DNA from 3 places in the Nocardia spongicola genome. Region 1 is predicted to be linked to each of the others. Evidence: predicted binding sites of a transcription regulator. Region 1 holds the regulator's gene; each other region holds the start of a gene.
The links. The regulator LexA, encoded in region 1, represses DNA repair genes until DNA is damaged. The targets are predictions, from matches to a motif close to CGAACANNTGTTCG.
Positions count from the first base shown of each region.

Region 2: the regulator LexA is predicted to act here: its motif matches at 2,881-2,894, upstream of ACL02S_RS19185 (SAV_6107 family HEPN domain-containing protein).
Region 3: the regulator LexA is predicted to act here: its motif matches at 2,126-2,139, upstream of recA (recombinase RecA).

Region 1 covers NZ_JBJZOO010000001.1:1,136,375-1,141,991, reverse strand. Annotated here, with positions in the region: gene hypD (hydrogenase formation protein HypD) at 1-506, shown strand, start outside; gene hypE (hydrogenase expression/formation protein HypE) at 499-1,575, shown strand; gene ACL02S_RS04910 (DUF6390 family protein) at 1,575-2,303, shown strand; gene lexA (transcriptional repressor LexA) at 2,315-3,043, opposite strand; gene ACL02S_RS04900 (hypothetical protein) at 3,349-3,897, shown strand; gene ACL02S_RS04895 (hypothetical protein) at 4,034-5,287, shown strand; gene nrdR (transcriptional regulator NrdR) at 5,496-5,617, shown strand, end outside.
Region 2 covers NZ_JBJZOO010000012.1:102,119-107,735, reverse strand. Annotated here, with positions in the region: gene ACL02S_RS19200 (carotenoid biosynthesis protein) at 1-635, opposite strand, end outside; gene ACL02S_RS19195 (phytoene desaturase family protein) at 632-2,197, opposite strand; gene ACL02S_RS19190 (GNAT family N-acetyltransferase) at 2,194-2,805, opposite strand; gene ACL02S_RS19185 (SAV_6107 family HEPN domain-containing protein) at 2,979-3,419, shown strand; gene ACL02S_RS19180 (SCO2097 family morphological protein) at 3,545-3,961, shown strand; gene mraZ (division/cell wall cluster transcriptional repressor MraZ) at 4,387-4,818, shown strand; gene rsmH (16S rRNA (cytosine(1402)-N(4))-methyltransferase RsmH) at 5,021-5,617, shown strand, end outside.
Region 3 covers NZ_JBJZOO010000005.1:247-5,863, reverse strand. Annotated here, with positions in the region: gene ACL02S_RS12170 (glycosyltransferase) at 1-539, shown strand, start outside; gene ACL02S_RS12165 (DUF3046 domain-containing protein) at 648-842, shown strand; gene ACL02S_RS12160 (aminoglycoside 3'-phosphotransferase) at 839-2,050, shown strand; gene recA (recombinase RecA) at 2,232-3,275, shown strand; gene recX (recombination regulator RecX) at 3,586-4,140, shown strand; gene ACL02S_RS12145 (amino acid ABC transporter permease) at 4,175-5,077, opposite strand; gene ACL02S_RS12140 (amino acid ABC transporter permease) at 5,074-5,617, opposite strand, start outside.

The sequences.
Region 1 (5,617 bases):
AATACCCACCGCTGGCCGAGAAGTACCGGGTTCCGATGGTGGTCACCGGATTCGAGCCGTTGGACATTCTGGAAGGCATTCGCCGCACCGTGCTGCAGCTGGAGTCGGGCAGGCACGAATTGGAGAATGCCTATCCACGCGCGGTGTCCGCCACGGGTAACCCAACGGCGAAAGCCATGCTGCGGGATGTCTTCGAGGTCACCGACCGGGCCTGGCGAGGGATCGGCGTCATCCCGCGCAGCGGCTGGCGGCTGGCGCGGCGCTACCGCGATTTCGACGCTGAGCACCGGTTCGCGGTGGGCGATATGCGGACCGCCGAATCGACGATCTGCCGCTCCGGTGAAGTGTTACAGGGGTTGATCAAACCTTATGAGTGCGCGGCATTCGGCAAACAGTGCACGCCGCGTAATCCTCTTGGCGCCACCATGGTTTCCGCCGAAGGCGCATGCGCCGCCTACTACTTGTACCGGCGCCTCGACCTGCCGGCGGAGGTGGCGCATGCCTGAGGAGGATACCGTCCCGGTGCCGATCGATATGGCGGGCTGGGTCTGCCCGATGCCGCTGCGGAACGCGCCGAATATCGTGATGGGGCACGGTGGTGGCGGTGCGATGTCCGGTGAGCTGATCGAGCATCTGTTCCTGCCCGCGTTCGGCCAGGCCGCGCATACCGACCTCGGCGATGCGGCGGTGGTCACCTTAGGTGGTGCGCGGCTGGCGTTCTCCACGGATTCGTTCGTGGTACAGCCGACCGTCTTTCCCGGTGGCACGATCGGTGAGCTCGCGGTCAACGGCACGGTGAACGATCTGGCCATGTCCGGGGCGCGGCCGATGGTGTTGTCGACTGCTTTCATCCTGGAGGAAGGCACCGCGCTGGCCGATATCGCGCATATCGCTCGAGCGCTCGGCACGGCTGCGCTGGCCGCGGAGGTCCAGCTGGTCACCGGCGATACCAAGGTGGTCGATGCCGGGCACGGCGACGGGATCTACCTCAATACCGCTGGAATCGGTGTGGTCGCCCCCGAGGTCGATATCCGGCCGCAGCGTGCGACCCCTGGTGATGTCGTGTTGATCAGTGGTGATATCGGCGTACACGGTATCGCGGTGCTCAGCTGCCGCGAAGGACTGGAATTCGGCACCACCGTACTCAGCGATACCGCGCCGCTGCACGGATTGGTCGCCACCATGCTCGACACCGGCGCCGATGTGCACGTACTGCGCGATCCCACCCGTGGCGGTGTCGCGGCATCGCTCAACGAGATCGCGCGCGCCGCGAAGGTCGGCGTGATGCTGGACGAGCGGTGCCTTCCGGTGCCCGCCGCGGTGCGCGACGCGTGTGGACTGCTCGGGCTGGATCCGTTGTATGTGGCCAATGAGGGCAAGTTGTTGGCGTTCGTCGCTGCAGAGGACGCCGAGCGGGTGCTCGCGGCGATGCGGGAACATCCGCTCGGCGGTCAGGCCGCGGCCATCGGCCGGTGTGTCGGTGAGCATCCCGGAATGGTGGTGGCCCGCACGGCTCTCGGCGGAACGCGGGTGGTCGACCTGCCCGCGGGGGAACAACTACCGCGGATCTGCTGATGTCTAGTGGGGCGGAGATGTTCGCGCGGTATGCCTATGCTCCCAATCAGCTCGGCTACTGCGGCCCAGCCGATGCGGCCGTATTGCGGGGCGGATCGGATGAGCAGGTGCGGGCGGTGGCACGCCGGTTCACCGGAGCATGGCCCTATCTGCGCGTAATGGCCGCGCTCACCGGCATCGCCGATCCGTTGGACCGCAGCCTCGTCGAGTCCTATTGGTTGGGCGGCGGGGTCGGCGCGGACCTGGACCCCGGTGAGTTCACCGCCGCGCTGCTGGCGCTGCTCGGTCCGCTCGCAGGCGGGTACTGGACGCATCTGACCCCGCGGTTGGCCGCGGAGGCCGCGGCCAACCATTGCTTCCATGTCTTCGGCGTGTACCCGTGGTCCCGGCTGCTTCGGTGCGGCAGCGGACACCCCGTGCGGGTGCTCGACAGCTGCCGGATCACCTGGGGGACAGTGCTCGAGCGCGCCGATACCGAGATCACGCTGCGGTGCAGTGGGCTCGACTGGGATGGCAGGCGGCTGTCGCTGTCCGCGGAAACGGTACGGTCCGTGCCGATCCGGGTGGCCGGCTACGCCGCGGTGCCCGATGTGGCGCCGGGGGAGCGGGTCGCGGTGCACTGGGGGCGGCTGTGCGGTCGCTTGGACGATCTCCAGGTGGATGCGCTGGAAGCGGGGACGATGCGCCAGTTGGAGGTCACCAACCGGCGGCTCGCCATACGTGGATGAGGCAGGCGTCGTCAGATCTTGCGGATGACCGTGACGACTTTGCCGAGGATCTGGGCGTCGTTGCCGGGGATCGGCTCGAAGACCGGATTGTGCGGCAGCAACCAGATGTCCTTGCCGGTGCGTTTGAAGGTCTTCACCGTGGCCTCGCCTTCGATCATCGCCGCGACGATATCGCCGTTGTCGGCGACGTTCTGTTGCCGCACGACTACCCAGTCGCCATCGCAGATCGCGGCGTCGACCATGGACTGGCCGACGACTTTCAGCAGGAACAGTGAACCGTCACCGACCAGTTCGCGCGGCAGCGGGAAGACGTCTTCGACGGCCTGTTCGGCCAGGATCGGGCCACCGGCGGCGATCCGTCCGAGGACCGGGACGAACGCGGGTATCGGCTGTTCGGCCTCGCCGGTGTCCTCGGCGCGAGCAGCCGTGACGACCGGCAGGTTGGTCACCGAACGCACCACCTCGTCCAAGCCTCGGACATCCACCGCGCGTGGCCGGTTCGGATCACGCCGCAGATAGCCCTTGCGCTCCAGGGCGCGCAGCTGATGGGCGACCGAGGAGGTGGAGGTGAGTCCCACGGCATCACCGATCTCGCGGATGCTCGGGGGATAACCGCGCTCGCTGACCGACGTGCGGATCACCTCCAGTACTTTGCGCTGGCGTACGGTGAGTTCCGCTCCGGTACCCGCCGAGTCGACGCCGTCGCCGGTCTCGTCGCTGGTATCGCCCGTGTGCCTCACCACAACCGCCTCTCCTGCTGTATCCGGCCGATCCGTGCCCGGCGCGTGTCCCATGACCTTCGTGTCCGGGTTCTTCGAATCTAGTCCGGCCGGGTCGATGTATCAAACATCTGTTCGACGTATGTCGGGCGTTTCTACTGACTTCGTCGGCCGGGCGTGGTAGAAATCGAACACCAGTTTTTCGAACATATGATCGAACATCTATGTGATCGAACATCGGCTGGATGCGAGTTCGAACGAACGGCATCGGCTCGAACGGCATCGGCTCGAACGGTAACGGAGCGCCTACCACGGAGGTTTGTCCGATGAGCACTGCGATCAGCAACATCACCCCGATCGGTGGTATCACCGTGCCGACCGGCGATACCACTCTGCCGACCGGCAGCGGTACCCCACCGACCGGTGACATCATCCCATCGGCAGGCACGGTGCGCGCGGAGTTCGCTCCTCGTGTCGCGGGCCGGTATCCGGGGGAGGAGGCGTCAAGAGGTGATACCGATCAGTGGATACCGCGTGCCGGGGTTCGTTCGCGGACAGTGGTCTCCGCGCATCGATCTGTTGTCGATCGGCGACCGCGCGATATGCGTCCGGGTAGTGGATTCGCGGTATACGACAGTGATGCGAAGACTTTCGTCGCCCGGCGTGCCTGCGTGGTGGATCCGATGCGTCGTGTCGAGCGCGCGCAGATCGGTTTCGCCGCGCTCGCCATCGCCGCGTTACTCACTGCCTTGGTGGTAGTGGGACTGATCGTGGTGGCACATATGCGGGCGGGGGATTGGGGTAGCGCTCCCGGCGGATCCACCCCAACGGTGGTTGACGGCACCGGAGGGGCTGGGGCTGTGCGGGTGGGCTGACCGGCGGTGTGGATATCGAATTCGGCCGGAATTGCCAAGCGCCGCATAGCAACCTGTTGTTACGGTACCGGCGATACGACCTGGGAGTCATCGTCCGAACGATGGCCGCCATCACGATGTCGAGGATCGGCAGCATATGACCTGCTTCGCCACCGGCCGCTCGGCCGGCATCTTCGTCCGAGCCGCCGTACTGTCGCTGTGTCTGGTATTCGGATCGGGCACCTTGCCTGCCGCGCAAGCACAACCCACGTACCTGGCCTATCTCGATCTGCCCGAGGTCAACGGGGACGGGACCGGTGCGGGCGGCCTCAATCCGCTGCTACCGCTGGAGGAATCGGCTCTCGCGCAGGCAGTGCGGCAGGCGCGGGCCGCAGGCGTTGCGCCGCGCCGATACGCGACACTGCTGCAGCAGTACTGGTTGGTGGTCGCCACCCGCAACGCTGATATCGACTTGGCCGCATGGGATCCGGGCCGCGGCGCACAGGCCAATGAACGCACCTTCGTTCAGGTGTACGTCAATTATCTGCGGTTGACCACTGAGCATCCGGGGTTCTACTGGGCAGGCCTGGCCGGGATCGCGGGCGGATCGTTCGCCTCCGGATTCTTCGATATGGACGATGTGGGCGCGGTGCTGGACGTACCTGGTATCCATCGGCTCGGTAACGCGGTGGCCGATGTGATCCGTGCGACCCCGCCGGATCCGGTGCGCGCCCTACCGGAGGACATCCGGCTACTGGCTACCGAGGGTGCGCGCCTGAGTGCTGAGGATATCGCTTGGTACCAGCACCGGTTGATGATCATGCAGAAGCACATCTTCACCGATCTGGTTCCGATGCACGAGGCGTACCTCGCGCTCGGTATGCCGGGGATCGAGGAGATGTACGAGGCGGGGGTGCTCGACGACGATCTGCGCACCGGTTGGCACTCCCTCGCCGCGGGTACTGAGGACGGCTATATCGATGCCCTGATCCGGATGACCGATCGGGAGCAGAACCGCGTTATCGCGGACCAATGGGACGAGACCGCGGCAGGCCGCGCACCCATCGGCCGGGTTCTCACCTATGTCAGCACTGTCGCAGGCAAACCCGCGGTCCCCGGCGTCCGCGCACCCGGTGTATTCGCGCCTACGGTGGTGCGTGCCGAGGTCGCGGGGCACAGTCTGCTCCTTCGTACCCCGCTGCCCGCCTTCAACTGGGCCGATCGCGTCGACCGATGGGATTACATCACCGCCGATCTGGTGCCGCGCCACATCGACATGGTGACCGATCCGGTCCTGGCGAGCGCAGTGCTCGGCGAGTCGTTCCAGAGCATGCTCGCCCGTGGCCGCCTCGCCGCACGGCTACCGGACCTGCTCGCAGATCTGACCGCGCAGTGGCAGATTGTCGGATGACCCCGTCTGCCGGACGGTAGCCGGGGTGAGTGAGATAATCCGGGTACTCGGACGGGTATCCTCGAAGTGTTATGCGGATATTCCGCGTGTCCTACACGGAATGTCCAGTGCCAGGGTATAGACCTCGATACATGTGCTCGCCGGACCGATCACCGCGATCGGTGGGAGGTCCGGACGCGAGTACGCGCATCGACGAAGGATTTTTCGGATGCATTGCCCGTACTGCCGACACCCGGACTCCCGGGTCGTGGACTCACGCGAGGCCGACGAAGGCGCGGCCATTCGCCGTCGTCGCGCGTGCCCGCAGTGTGGGCGACGGTTCACCACGGT
Region 2 (5,617 bases), on a different contig from region 1:
CCGAACCATCCCAGATAGTTCGTGTACGGAATTTGCGCGAGCCCTGGCAGCCCGGAGGTGGTGTCGCACCAGGTCCACTGCCCGTCGGCGACCATCTGCGGATCCAGGAACAGGTCCCAGCCCACTGCGCCGGTCGCGGTCAGCGCGATCCGTGACACCGTACGCCGCGACACTATTCCGGCCACTATGTACACCGGATAGATACCGCCTGTCCAGGCCGTCGCGATGAGTAGTGGCACATCGAACAGGGTTGGGCCGAGTCTGTCGGTGGCGTATGCGTAGCAGCCGAACGGCACCCCGGTCGCGACCCCGACCACTTCGGCCAGCAATCCGATCCCGGAAACGAGCACCAGGAAACCGATGGCATACCGGATTCCCCTGGTGGCAGTCGCGTGCGCCAGTGCGGCACCAGCGCACAGCAGCACGATCGTGACTGTGCTGCGGTCACGTGCGGTGCCTGTCGTGAGGGGATAACAGATCTGCGCGATCACCGCTGCGGTGAGGAGGGCGAAGGGAAGGAGGAAACGGGCCGAACGCCATCCCGATGCGGACCGGTCCGCGGTCGGCGCGCGCTGTGGTCGTGGCGGCTCGGTGCGGTCGAGGGGCGCACTCGGTACGTCGTCCCGGCCTGTCATCGTCCCAGTCTGCGGCAGAGTCCGCGGCGGCGCATATCGCGCAGTGCGAGGGTGGCGGCGCTACGGCCGCTCGTTCCGCAGACACCACCACCGGGATGGGTGGACGCGCCGGTCAGATACAGTCCTGGTGCGCCGGGGACCCGTTGTCCGGACAGCTCAGGCAGGGGTCGCCACAGCATCATCTGGTCCAGCGACATCTCCACATGCATGACGTTTCCGCCGATGAGCCCGAGCTCACGCTCCAGATCCACCGGCGTCTGTACATGTCTGCGCAGCACTGTATCGGTGAAACCTGGTGCATACGAATCGACCTCGGCGATGATCCGGTCGCTCTCCCGATGCGCCAGTGTGGCCCAGTCGCTGCCGTCGGCAGGCCGGTAGGGGTGCCATTGGGCCCACAAGGACAACTGATGTTCGCCGGGCGGCGCGATGGTCGGATCCAGTGCGCTGAAGCTCATCGCGAGCACCACCGGCCGTGGTGGTAGCTCCCCAGCCAGTGCGGCGCCGTGCGCGCGGCGCAACTGTGCGCGATCGGACACCAGGAATTGTAGGCCGTTGGCGGAGTGCGCGGCCGGACTGTCCGGATAGTGCGGCAGCCGGCTGGTGGCGACCCGGACCACCATGCCGATCCCCGGTCCGACTCGAATGCGGCGGCGCCAGTCGTCGAGGATCGCGCCGTCGAATCCGCCTGCCCGCAGCAGATCGATCGTGGTCAGCACATGGGTGCCCGCGATGACGATATCGGCACGCAGTTCGCGGCCCGATGCGGTGCGCACCCGCCAGTGTCGGCCGGTGCGCTGTAGCGCCGATACCGCATCGCCCGTGGTCACCGTTCCGCCATCGGCGCGCAGCCGCGCTGCCAGGGCTGTGGTCAGCGCGCCACTGCCGCCGACCGCGCGACCCGGCGGCAGTGTGTGCATGAGCGCGGCGAAGCCGACCATCGGCGCTGTGCCCGGTTCCGACATCGGCGGGCCGGATTGCGCGCCGAACCAGGCCAGCGCTGCTTTCAGGCGTTCGTCCTCGAAGAAGGTGTCCAGCAACGCGTCTCCGGATTGCAGGAACTCCCTGGACAGCGCGCTACCGCCGTGCGGCGCGTCCAGGCCCCAGAACGATCGCACCAGTCCGCCCGGTGTCGGACCGATACCGAAGGCTCGCATGACACGGGTACTCCGTGCCCCCCACACCCGGACGAACCGGCGATATGCCGCGGCGTCTCCGCTGCCACAGGCCGTGGCGATCGAGGCACAGGTGGATTCCAGGTCACGATGGAATACGATCGCCGGGCGGCCCACATGAGCCGGGGCGAATCCCCATGGATCACAATCCAGGTAGCGCAGCCCGAAACGGTCGAGTTCCAGTTCCTCGAGGATGCCGGTGTGGCGGATCATGATGTGCGCCGACGAGCCACGATCGACCCGATGGCCGGGGAACCGTTCGACCGTCGATACCGCGCCGCCGAGTACGTCATCGCATTCGAGTACTTCGACCCGGTGCCCGGCACGGGCGAGGTAACACGCGGCGATCAGGCCGTTGTGACCGGAACCGACTACCACTGCCGTCATAACGGCAGCCGCCGGCCGAGGATCGCGAACGGCCTGGTGTCGCCTGCGAACACGAAGTTGCGCAGCACATCGGTGAATCCTTGCCTGCGGTACAGCCGCCAGGCGCGGTTGCCCTCACCGTCGACCTCGGGGGTGGACAGTAGTACGGCCCGCTCGGTCCGGTCGCGCAGCAGCCGTTCCAGCAGCGTGGAGCCGATACCGCGGCCCTGTGCGGTTGGGTGCACATGAAGTTCGGTGAGCTCGAAATAGTCCGAGAGCAGCTCCCGCGTGGTGTGTTCCGGCAGGCCCGAACGGCGCATTCCGTTGTGCACCTGTTGGTGCCACCATTGCTGGGTGGCACCACGGTAGCCGTAGGCGACCGCGACGATGGGTGCCTTCCTGAGATCGATCCTGCCGGAATTATCGGGTAGTACGGCGGCCACCGCTTGCCAGCCGGGCCTGGTCATATGCTCGGTCCACATCGGTGCGCGATGGTGCTCGGTGCCACGCGGATAGCCCATAGCCGCCACGTATACCGCCAGTGCGTCGGGCAGCCGGGAGCGCAGGGCTGCTACGGAGATGTCGACAACGGCGGGTGCGGGAGTGTGATTGGGCTTGACGGCAGTCATGGCTCTCGTCGGTTGCGCGCGGACGCGGAAGTTTGTCAGGGGGTGTCGCTACTATTCGAGCTCAATTGAAACGTTCGAATACCTGTTCGGTTCGGGCGGTGCTTGAAGGCGGTGCGGCATGCTGCCTCCAGCCTAGAGACCCGGCCAGGGTGCGCGATGGTGGAGGGACGCCGATGTCTGGTCGAGTGGAATATCCGGGGCAGCCCGGCCGGGCCTGCACGCTGTTGGAGCGGGCGGATGGCTTGCTCATGCAGGCGGCGGGAGAACGAGATCCGCGGGAGCGGTTCCGTACCGCCTATCTGGCCGCGCTGCGTGGTGCGGGGGCGGTGATCGCGCGTACCGGTGCCGACGCCACGCCGAGGGCGCGCTCGCGGAACGCGTGGGTGCTCTTGCAGCGCGCCGCGCCCGAGTTCGTGATGTGGGCGGACTACTTCAGCGCGCACTCGGAGACCAGGGCTGCGTTGGAGGCCGGGCTCGACCGATGTGTCGACAATCATGCGGCGGACGAGTTCTTTTCGCGAGTCGGCGCCTTCCTGCACGATGTGGAGGATCTGCTCGCGGAATCGGCTCGATTGCGACCCGCGCCGGGCGGCATCGGAGGGCTGACAGCTTAGTTATCGGCGAGTAGGTGGTCTGGCCTTGTTCGAACTCGTATCATTAGTGTCGGATAGCCGCCAAGGTCGGCTATCTGCCGCCTACCCGGAGGCGGCAGCCACGTCCTAGTGCCGGGGGAGGTACCGTGCCACTCTCCGAGCACGAGCAGCGCATGCTCGAACAGATCGAGAGCGCTCTCTATGCTGAGGATCCCAAGTTCGCCTCGTCCGTCCGCGGTGGGCGACTTCGTACGACGTCGAGTCGTCGTAAACTTCAGGCCGCGGCGTTGTTCGCTCTCGGCCTGTTCCTCCTTGTCGCGGGTATCGCGGCGCCCGTGAAGCCCGGTGGCTTCCCGATCATCAGTCTGATCGGGTTCATCGTCATGTTCGGCGCCGGTGTCCTGTTGCTGCTCGGCGCCTCCAGAAGCGCCGCCAAGAACGAGCGATCCGGTAAGGGTGTGTCCTCCGGAGGCTCCGGTGGCCATCAGGGCAAGCAACGCAAGTCCGGTGGTTTCTCCGAGCGCATGGAGGATCGCTTCCGGAGACGGTTCGAACAGGAGTAGCCGGCCTCAGGCGACCGGCGATCCCGGCATAGATGGCGACGCCGCACCGTACGGTGCGGCGTCGCCATCTATGTGACCGCGGATTGTGTGTGTAGTCACCTATACCGCGGATGATCTCCAATCGAATTCCTATCTCCCCCACCTCTCCCCACACCCTTTCCCGCGTGTGTTCCTCGCCGGTTCGCAGCGCCTATACCAGGGCATTTGCTGGGTATTTTCGGGTACTCGACCGAAGGTGCGGTGCGTGTCGGCGGAACTCGTGAAAGTTCCCCACCGCAGTGATAGCTGTGATGACCTGCGGAATCGGTTGCGCCAGGAGTCGGATCGCCGCTTGTTTCGATTGAAAGTGGGGGAAAGTGGGGTAAGGTGGGGCGCGCAGTACCGAAAGGCCGACCATCGAGGTGATCGACTAGGGAGGTATCGAGATGTTTCTCGGTACCTACACACCTCGTTTGGACGACAAGGGGCGACTCACGTTGCCTGCGAAGTTTCGAGACGATCTGGCGGGAGGGTTGATGGTCACGAAGGGTCAGGACCACAGCCTTGCCGTGTATCCGAAAGAAGAGTTCACCGCGCTCGCCCGCCGAGCCGCGGCCGCGTCTCGAAGCAATCCGCAGGCCCGCGCGTTTGTCCGGGCGCTCGCAGCCGGAACGGATGAACAACGCCCAGATGCACAGGGTCGGATCATGTTGTCGGCCGAACATCGTCGCTACGCCGATCTGAAACGGGATTGCGTGGTGATCGGCTCGGTCGACTTCCTGGAGATATGGGACAAGCAGGCGTGGGAGTCCTACCTCGCCGAGCACGAGGAGGACTTCTCGCAAGCAAAAGACGAGTCACTGGGCGGGATCTTCTAGCCGCGAGTGAACGAGTGCCGCGCGGTCTCTGCCCGGGCGCGGACCCTGACGTACTTCCCCGACGCCAGGCGCCGAAGTTCGGTCAGAGACCACGAGGCATTCGTATCCGTAGTAAAAGCACTGTGTATCAAGGCAGCACCGTCTATCCAGGCGATTTGTTTGCGGTGCTGGACAAGGCGAGGCAGGACTCCGGGAGGACGAGGTGAACCGTGAACAGCGCGGTCCTCGTCATGTTCCGGTTCTGCTGGAGCGGGCCGACGCGCTGTTGGGGCCCGCTATGGCCGAGCCGGGTGCGATCTACATGGATGCCACTCTTGGGCTCGGTGGTCACGCCGAGTATTTCCTGCGCACCTATCCAGATCTCCGGCTGATCGGCCTTGACCGGGACACCACCGCATTGCAGTTGGCCGGCGCGCGGCTCGCGCCGTTCGCGGACCGAATCACCTTGGTGCACACCCGTTATGACGGGATCGCCGATGCGTTGCTCGGAGCAGGGCTCGCCGCCACCGGCTCGGTCGCGGCGATTCTGATGGACCTCGGTGTCTCGTCGATGCAGCTGGATGAGGCCGAACGTGGCTTCGCCTATTCTGTCGACGCTCCGCTGGATATGCGGATGGACTCGAGCCACGGGCCCACCGCCGCCGATGTACTCAACACCTACAGTCACGGCGATCTGGCTCGGGTACTGAAAACCTATGGGGAGGAACGCTTCGCGGGCCGGATCGCCGCGGAAATAGTTCGGCGGCGCCGGAGCAAGCCGTTCAGTACCAGTGCCGAGCTGGTGGAGCTGCTCTACGCC
Region 3 (5,617 bases), on a different contig from region 1:
TCGGCCCGCTGCTATGGGAGCCGACCGATACGATCCTCGAACTCCCGCCCGGCGACGGCCCGCTGGTCATGGTCGCGCCTTCGACCGCGCATATCGGTGTCGAGGGCATGGCGGAGACGGTCCTGGAGGCACTGGACGGAACCGGTCTTCGCGTGGCGATCTCGACGTTGGCCACCCCACCTGCCGATCTGCCTCCATGGGCGACGGCAGGGCTGGGTCGTCAGGACGAACTGCTGACCCACGCCTCGGTTGTCGTCGGTGGTGGCGGGCATGGCCTGCTCGCCAAGTCCTTGTCCGCGGGCGTCCCCATCGTCACTGTCCCCGGCGGGGGCGATCAGTGGGAACTGGCCAACCGCGCTGCTCGCCAAGGCAGCTCGATTTTCGTACGTCCTCCATCGCCCGCTGCCTTGCGGGAGGCGGTCCTGCGAATCCTCGCCGACCCCGGCTACACCGAGGCTGCCCGAGCCGCCGCGATTCCGGCCGACCTGCCGGATCCCGTTGCCCTCTGTCATCAGTTGCTGCAGTCCGCTCATCCCTGATCACCTGACCAGGAGCAGACGAGTACTATCGGCCCCGGTCTGTCGGGTAGTCCGCTCATGGTGTGCCACTGGCCTCGGGATGCGTGGCAGGGGAGTACATTCGGCACAGTGCGGTTGACCGAGTTCCACGAACTGTTGCATACCGAGTTCGGTGTGGTCCGAGGTGATGCGTTGCTGACCGATCATGTGATTCCCGCATTGGGTGGACGCACCGGCTCCGCCGCCATAGCGGCCGGTGTCGATCCCCGAGAGGTATGGCGCGCACTATGTGCGGAGTTCGATGTGCCGAGGGCGCGCTGGTGAACGTTCCCGAGCGGGTCGCTCCCGGCGGTGCGCTGCCCGGTGCCGACGAGCGCAGGCGGATGATTCCGCGCGATCCGCGGCGGCTGACCGCCAGGGTGGCGCATGCCGACCCGGTCGATTTCGTGAGCTTCCGGCAGACCGGTATCGAGCTGATGCTGCTCGGGCGCTATGACGAGGCGCTGGATCATCTCGATCGCGCACTGGAGCTGGTGGATACCGAACAGCGCAGGATCAGCGTGTGGATCAACCTCGGTGAGGTCTACCACTATCGCGGTGATGCGGATACCGCCGAGACGCTGTATCGCCGTGCCGTCGAGCACGCCCGAACAGCAGCGCCGGAAGTGCTTCCGTTCGCCGTCCAGCACCTGGGTAAGGCGCTCGCCGAGGACAATCGGCTCGCCGAGGCACATACATTGCTGATCGAAGCGCTGCGGCTGCGCGCCGTCGAAGGTGACCCTGAGGAGATCGAAGCCACCCGTACCGCTCTGGAGACTCTCGGTGAGCTGCCGATTCCGTTGCCACCGACGGTTGCCGCGGTGCTCGGTGCGTCATCGGCCCCGTCGAACGAGGATGAGGACGGCAGTGGTGGTGTCGGGTCGGTCGAGGGAACCTATCGGCTGGAGCGCGGCCCGAGGGCGCTCGCCGAATATCACCGGCTCAGCTGGTTGCGCGGCCGGGGGATTCGGCTGCCGGAAGTAGCGGCGTTCGAAGACGATGTGCTGGTGCTCGCGGGCTCCCGCGGGCCGCGGCCCGGCTCGGCAGGTACCGCCATGGGTGCGGTATTGCGCAGGCTGCACAGTATTCCGATCGCCGAGTGCCCTTTCGATGGATGCCTCGATGTGACTTTGGCGCGAGCTCGGCGTCGTGTGGTCGAAGATCTGGTGGATCCGGATGATTTCGACCGTGCCGGCTGGGGGCTGACCCCGGCGGAGGCCTGCGCACGCCTGCTGGCACAGCGTCCGGACCAGGAGGATCTGGTGGTAGCGCACGGTGATTTCACCCTGCGGAACGTTCTGGAGGGTGGGATTCTCCTCGGTGTCGGTGCGCTCGGCGTGGCCGACCGCTATCGCGATCTGGCGCCTGCCGCGCGCGATCTGCGCAATCATTTCGGCGAGGTGGCGGTCACCGCTTTTTTCGCGGCCTATGGGATTGCCGAACCGGACGAGGGTCGCCTGGAGTACTACGGGTTGCTCGGCGCGTTGTGCTGAGCCGGGTGCCTGCCACGGCTCCTTACCGCCACTCCGGTCGGTTCCCTGTGCGGGGACCGGGTGTGTCGCTTGACTCGAACATCTGTTCGTCTAGTCTTGTCGCCAGAACTTGTCGGTGCCGGGCTCTACTGTAGGCGCCAACCACAGAACGAGACTTACCCGTCGAAGAGGGGATCAGGACATGGCACCACAGGCGTACGACCGGGACAAGGCGCTCGAGCTCGCGCTGGCCCAGGTGGAGAAGAGCTTCGGCAAGGGTGCTGTCATGCGCCTCGGCGAGGAGGCGCGCCAGCCCGTTTCGGTGATCCCCACTGGTTCGATCGCGCTCGACGTGGCGCTTGGCATCGGTGGTCTGCCGCGTGGCCGTGTCGTCGAGATCTATGGTCCGGAGTCCTCGGGTAAGACCACCGTCGCCCTGCACGCCGTGGCCAATGCGCAGGCCGCGGGCGGGGTGGCGGCGTTCATCGATGCCGAGCACGCCCTCGATCCGGACTATGCCCGCAAGCTGGGCGTCGATACCGACGCGCTGCTCGTCTCCCAGCCCGATACCGGTGAACAGGCGCTGGAGATCGCCGATATGCTGGTGCGCTCCGGCGCCATCGACATCATCGTCATCGACTCGGTGGCCGCGTTGGTACCGCGGGCCGAGATCGAAGGTGAGATGGGCGACAGCCATGTCGGTCTGCAGGCCCGTCTGATGAGCCAGGCGCTGCGCAAGATGACCAGCGCGCTGAACAACTCCGGAACCACCGCGATCTTCATCAACCAGCTGCGTGAGAAGATCGGCGTGATGTTCGGCTCGCCGGAGACCACCACCGGCGGTAAGGCATTGAAGTTCTACGCTTCGGTGCGTTTGGATGTGCGCCGCATCGAGACCCTCAAGGACGGCAGCGACGCGGTGGGCAACCGTACCCGCGTCAAGGTTGTGAAGAACAAAGTCTCGCCGCCGTTCAAACAGGCGGAATTCGACATCCTCTACGGACACGGGATCTCCAAGGAGGGCTCGCTCATCGATATGGGTGTCGAGCACGGCTTCATCCGCAAGTCCGGCTCCTGGTACACCTATGAGGGCGATCAGCTGGGTCAGGGCAAGGAGAATGCCCGCAGGTTCCTGTTGGAGAATATCGACGTCCGTGACGAGATCGAGAAGAAGATCAAGGAGAAACTCGGTATCGGGGCCGATGTGACGGCTGATGGAGGCGGCGAGGTCCCCGCTGATTTCTGAGCCGATGAACAGCAGGCATTCGCCCGAGCCGGGTCGAGGCAGATCCGAGGACTCGCGATCCGACCCGGTACGGGAGATGCGGCTTCGATTGGAAGAACTTCTGTCCGCCTCCGGTCGGCCATCGGGGAACCGGACTGGTGAACAGGGAACTGAGCTGGTCCGGAGCGTCGAAGTTGATTCGGCTGCGCCGGACGTCCCAGGGGCTCGGCCGAACGCGCTCGATCCGCAGCGGGCGCGTTCGGCCGAGCCCCATCCGCGTCGAGGAGTGAGTAAGCGCACGAATACTCCATCGATCGACTCCGGACGATCCATAGATCGATCGGCGGCTTCCGATATCGGGGACTCCGGTGCGGAGGATGCCGATGGCGGAACAGTCGAACAGGCGAAGCGGGTGTGTCTTCGCCTGCTCGGCGTTCGTGCGTACAGCCGCGCCGAACTGGTCCAACGCCTGACTACCAAAGGGTACGCACCCGAGGTGAGCGAACAGGCTCTCGATCGCTTGGCCGAAGTGGGGCTCGTGGATGATGCGGCCTTCGCGGAGCAGTGGGTGCACTCCCGGCACCGGTTCTCCGGCAAGGGCAGGCAGGCACTCGCTCGGGAACTCCGGCGCAAAGGTGTCGCGCAGTCGGATGCCGCGCCCGCCTTGGCCGCGATCACCGCCGCCGACGAGGAAGCCCGCGCCACCGAGCTGATCCATCGTAAGCTGCGTTCCCTGCCCCGGGACCTCGACCGGGACAGGGCTTTTCGCCGCCTCGCCGGTATGCTCGCCCGGCGTGGCTACGCCCAGCACATGATCTACCGAGTAGTCGAGGCAGCCCTGGCCGAGCGCGATATACCCGGCGATATCGCCGGGTATATCGACTGAACCGCACCGCGCCGACCGGAGGTCGGCGCGGCGGTCACGGTTTGCCGATATCGACGCCGGGCGCCGCATCGGTGCCGACGGAGTCCGCCGCGGCAACAGCGTCGCCGTTCTTCTTCCCGCGCTTGCGCGTTCGTAGCCGCTGTTCCAGCTTGGTTGCCACCAGAGTCAGCGTGCTGTTGAGGGCAATCATGAGGACAGCGATAACGATGAGCGAGGGGACAGTGTTCTGCTCGGCCGCACCGATCTGTTGTCCGGAGCGTACGATTTCCACATAAGTGATCTGATAGCCCAGCGCCGAGTCCTTGAGCGCGACCACCATCTGCGAGATGAGCGCGGGCAACATTGCCGTGATGGCCTGTGGCAGCAGGATCAGCCGCATCAGCTGTCCCTTACGCATACCGAGCGCGACGGCTGCCTCGGTCTGCCCCTTGGGCAGTGATCGGATGCCCGCCCGCACGATTTCCGCGATGACCGAGCCGTTGTAGATGGTGAGCGCGGTGACCACCGCGGCGAGCGCGAGGTCATCGGACTTGAACAGGTTGTAGTCGGAGAACACCGCGAACAGGAAGATCATCAGGATCAGCACGGGGATCGCGCGCGCCACCTCGACGATCGTGCCCGCCGTCCAGCGCACGATCCGATGATCCGACAGCCGCAGGACACCGAAGATCATACCGAGGACCATCGCGAAAACGATCGACAGCAGTGCGGCGACAATCGTGCCACGCAAGCCGGGGAGCAGATAGGTCGACCAGACATCGGCCTCCAGGAACGGCTTCCATTTCTCGGCGGTGAACTGCCCCTTATCGGCGAAGCCACGATAGAGCGTCCATACCGCCGCGGCCACAACGAGCATGACCAGCACCGAGTAGACAGCGTTGCGCCGCCGCGCCTTCGGGCCCGGCGCGTCGAACAGGACCGAAGCACTCGCACTCATCGGGCCACCTCGTATCGCTTGGCCAGCCAGCCGAAGAACAAGCCGGTAGGCAGGGTCAGGACTACGAAGCCGAGCGCGAAGATCGTGCCGATCGCCAGAATCGCGGCCTCGGTCTCGGTCATTTTCGCCATCAGGGTCGCTGCCTCGGCGACGCCGATGGCCGAGGCGATAGTGGAATTCTTGGTCAGCGCGATCAGCACACTGCCCAAGGGAGCGATCACCGCGCGAAAGGCCTGTGGCAGGACGACCAGTCGCAGATTCTGCAGAAAGCCGAAGCCGAGCGAGCGGCCTGCCTCGGACTGGCCCATCGGCACGGTGTTGATGCCCGCGCGCAATGATTCACAGACGAACGCGGCGGTGTAGATGCTCAGACCGACGACAGCGAAGCGGAAGTTGTTCTGTGCCAGCGAGTCCGGGCCTTCGCCCGCCAGCCGCCATCCCATCGTTGTGTAGAGGCCGAGCGACATGAACACGATGATCAGCGTGAGTGGAGTGTTGCGAAAGATGGTGACGTAGGCGGTGCCGACCATGCGTGCGATC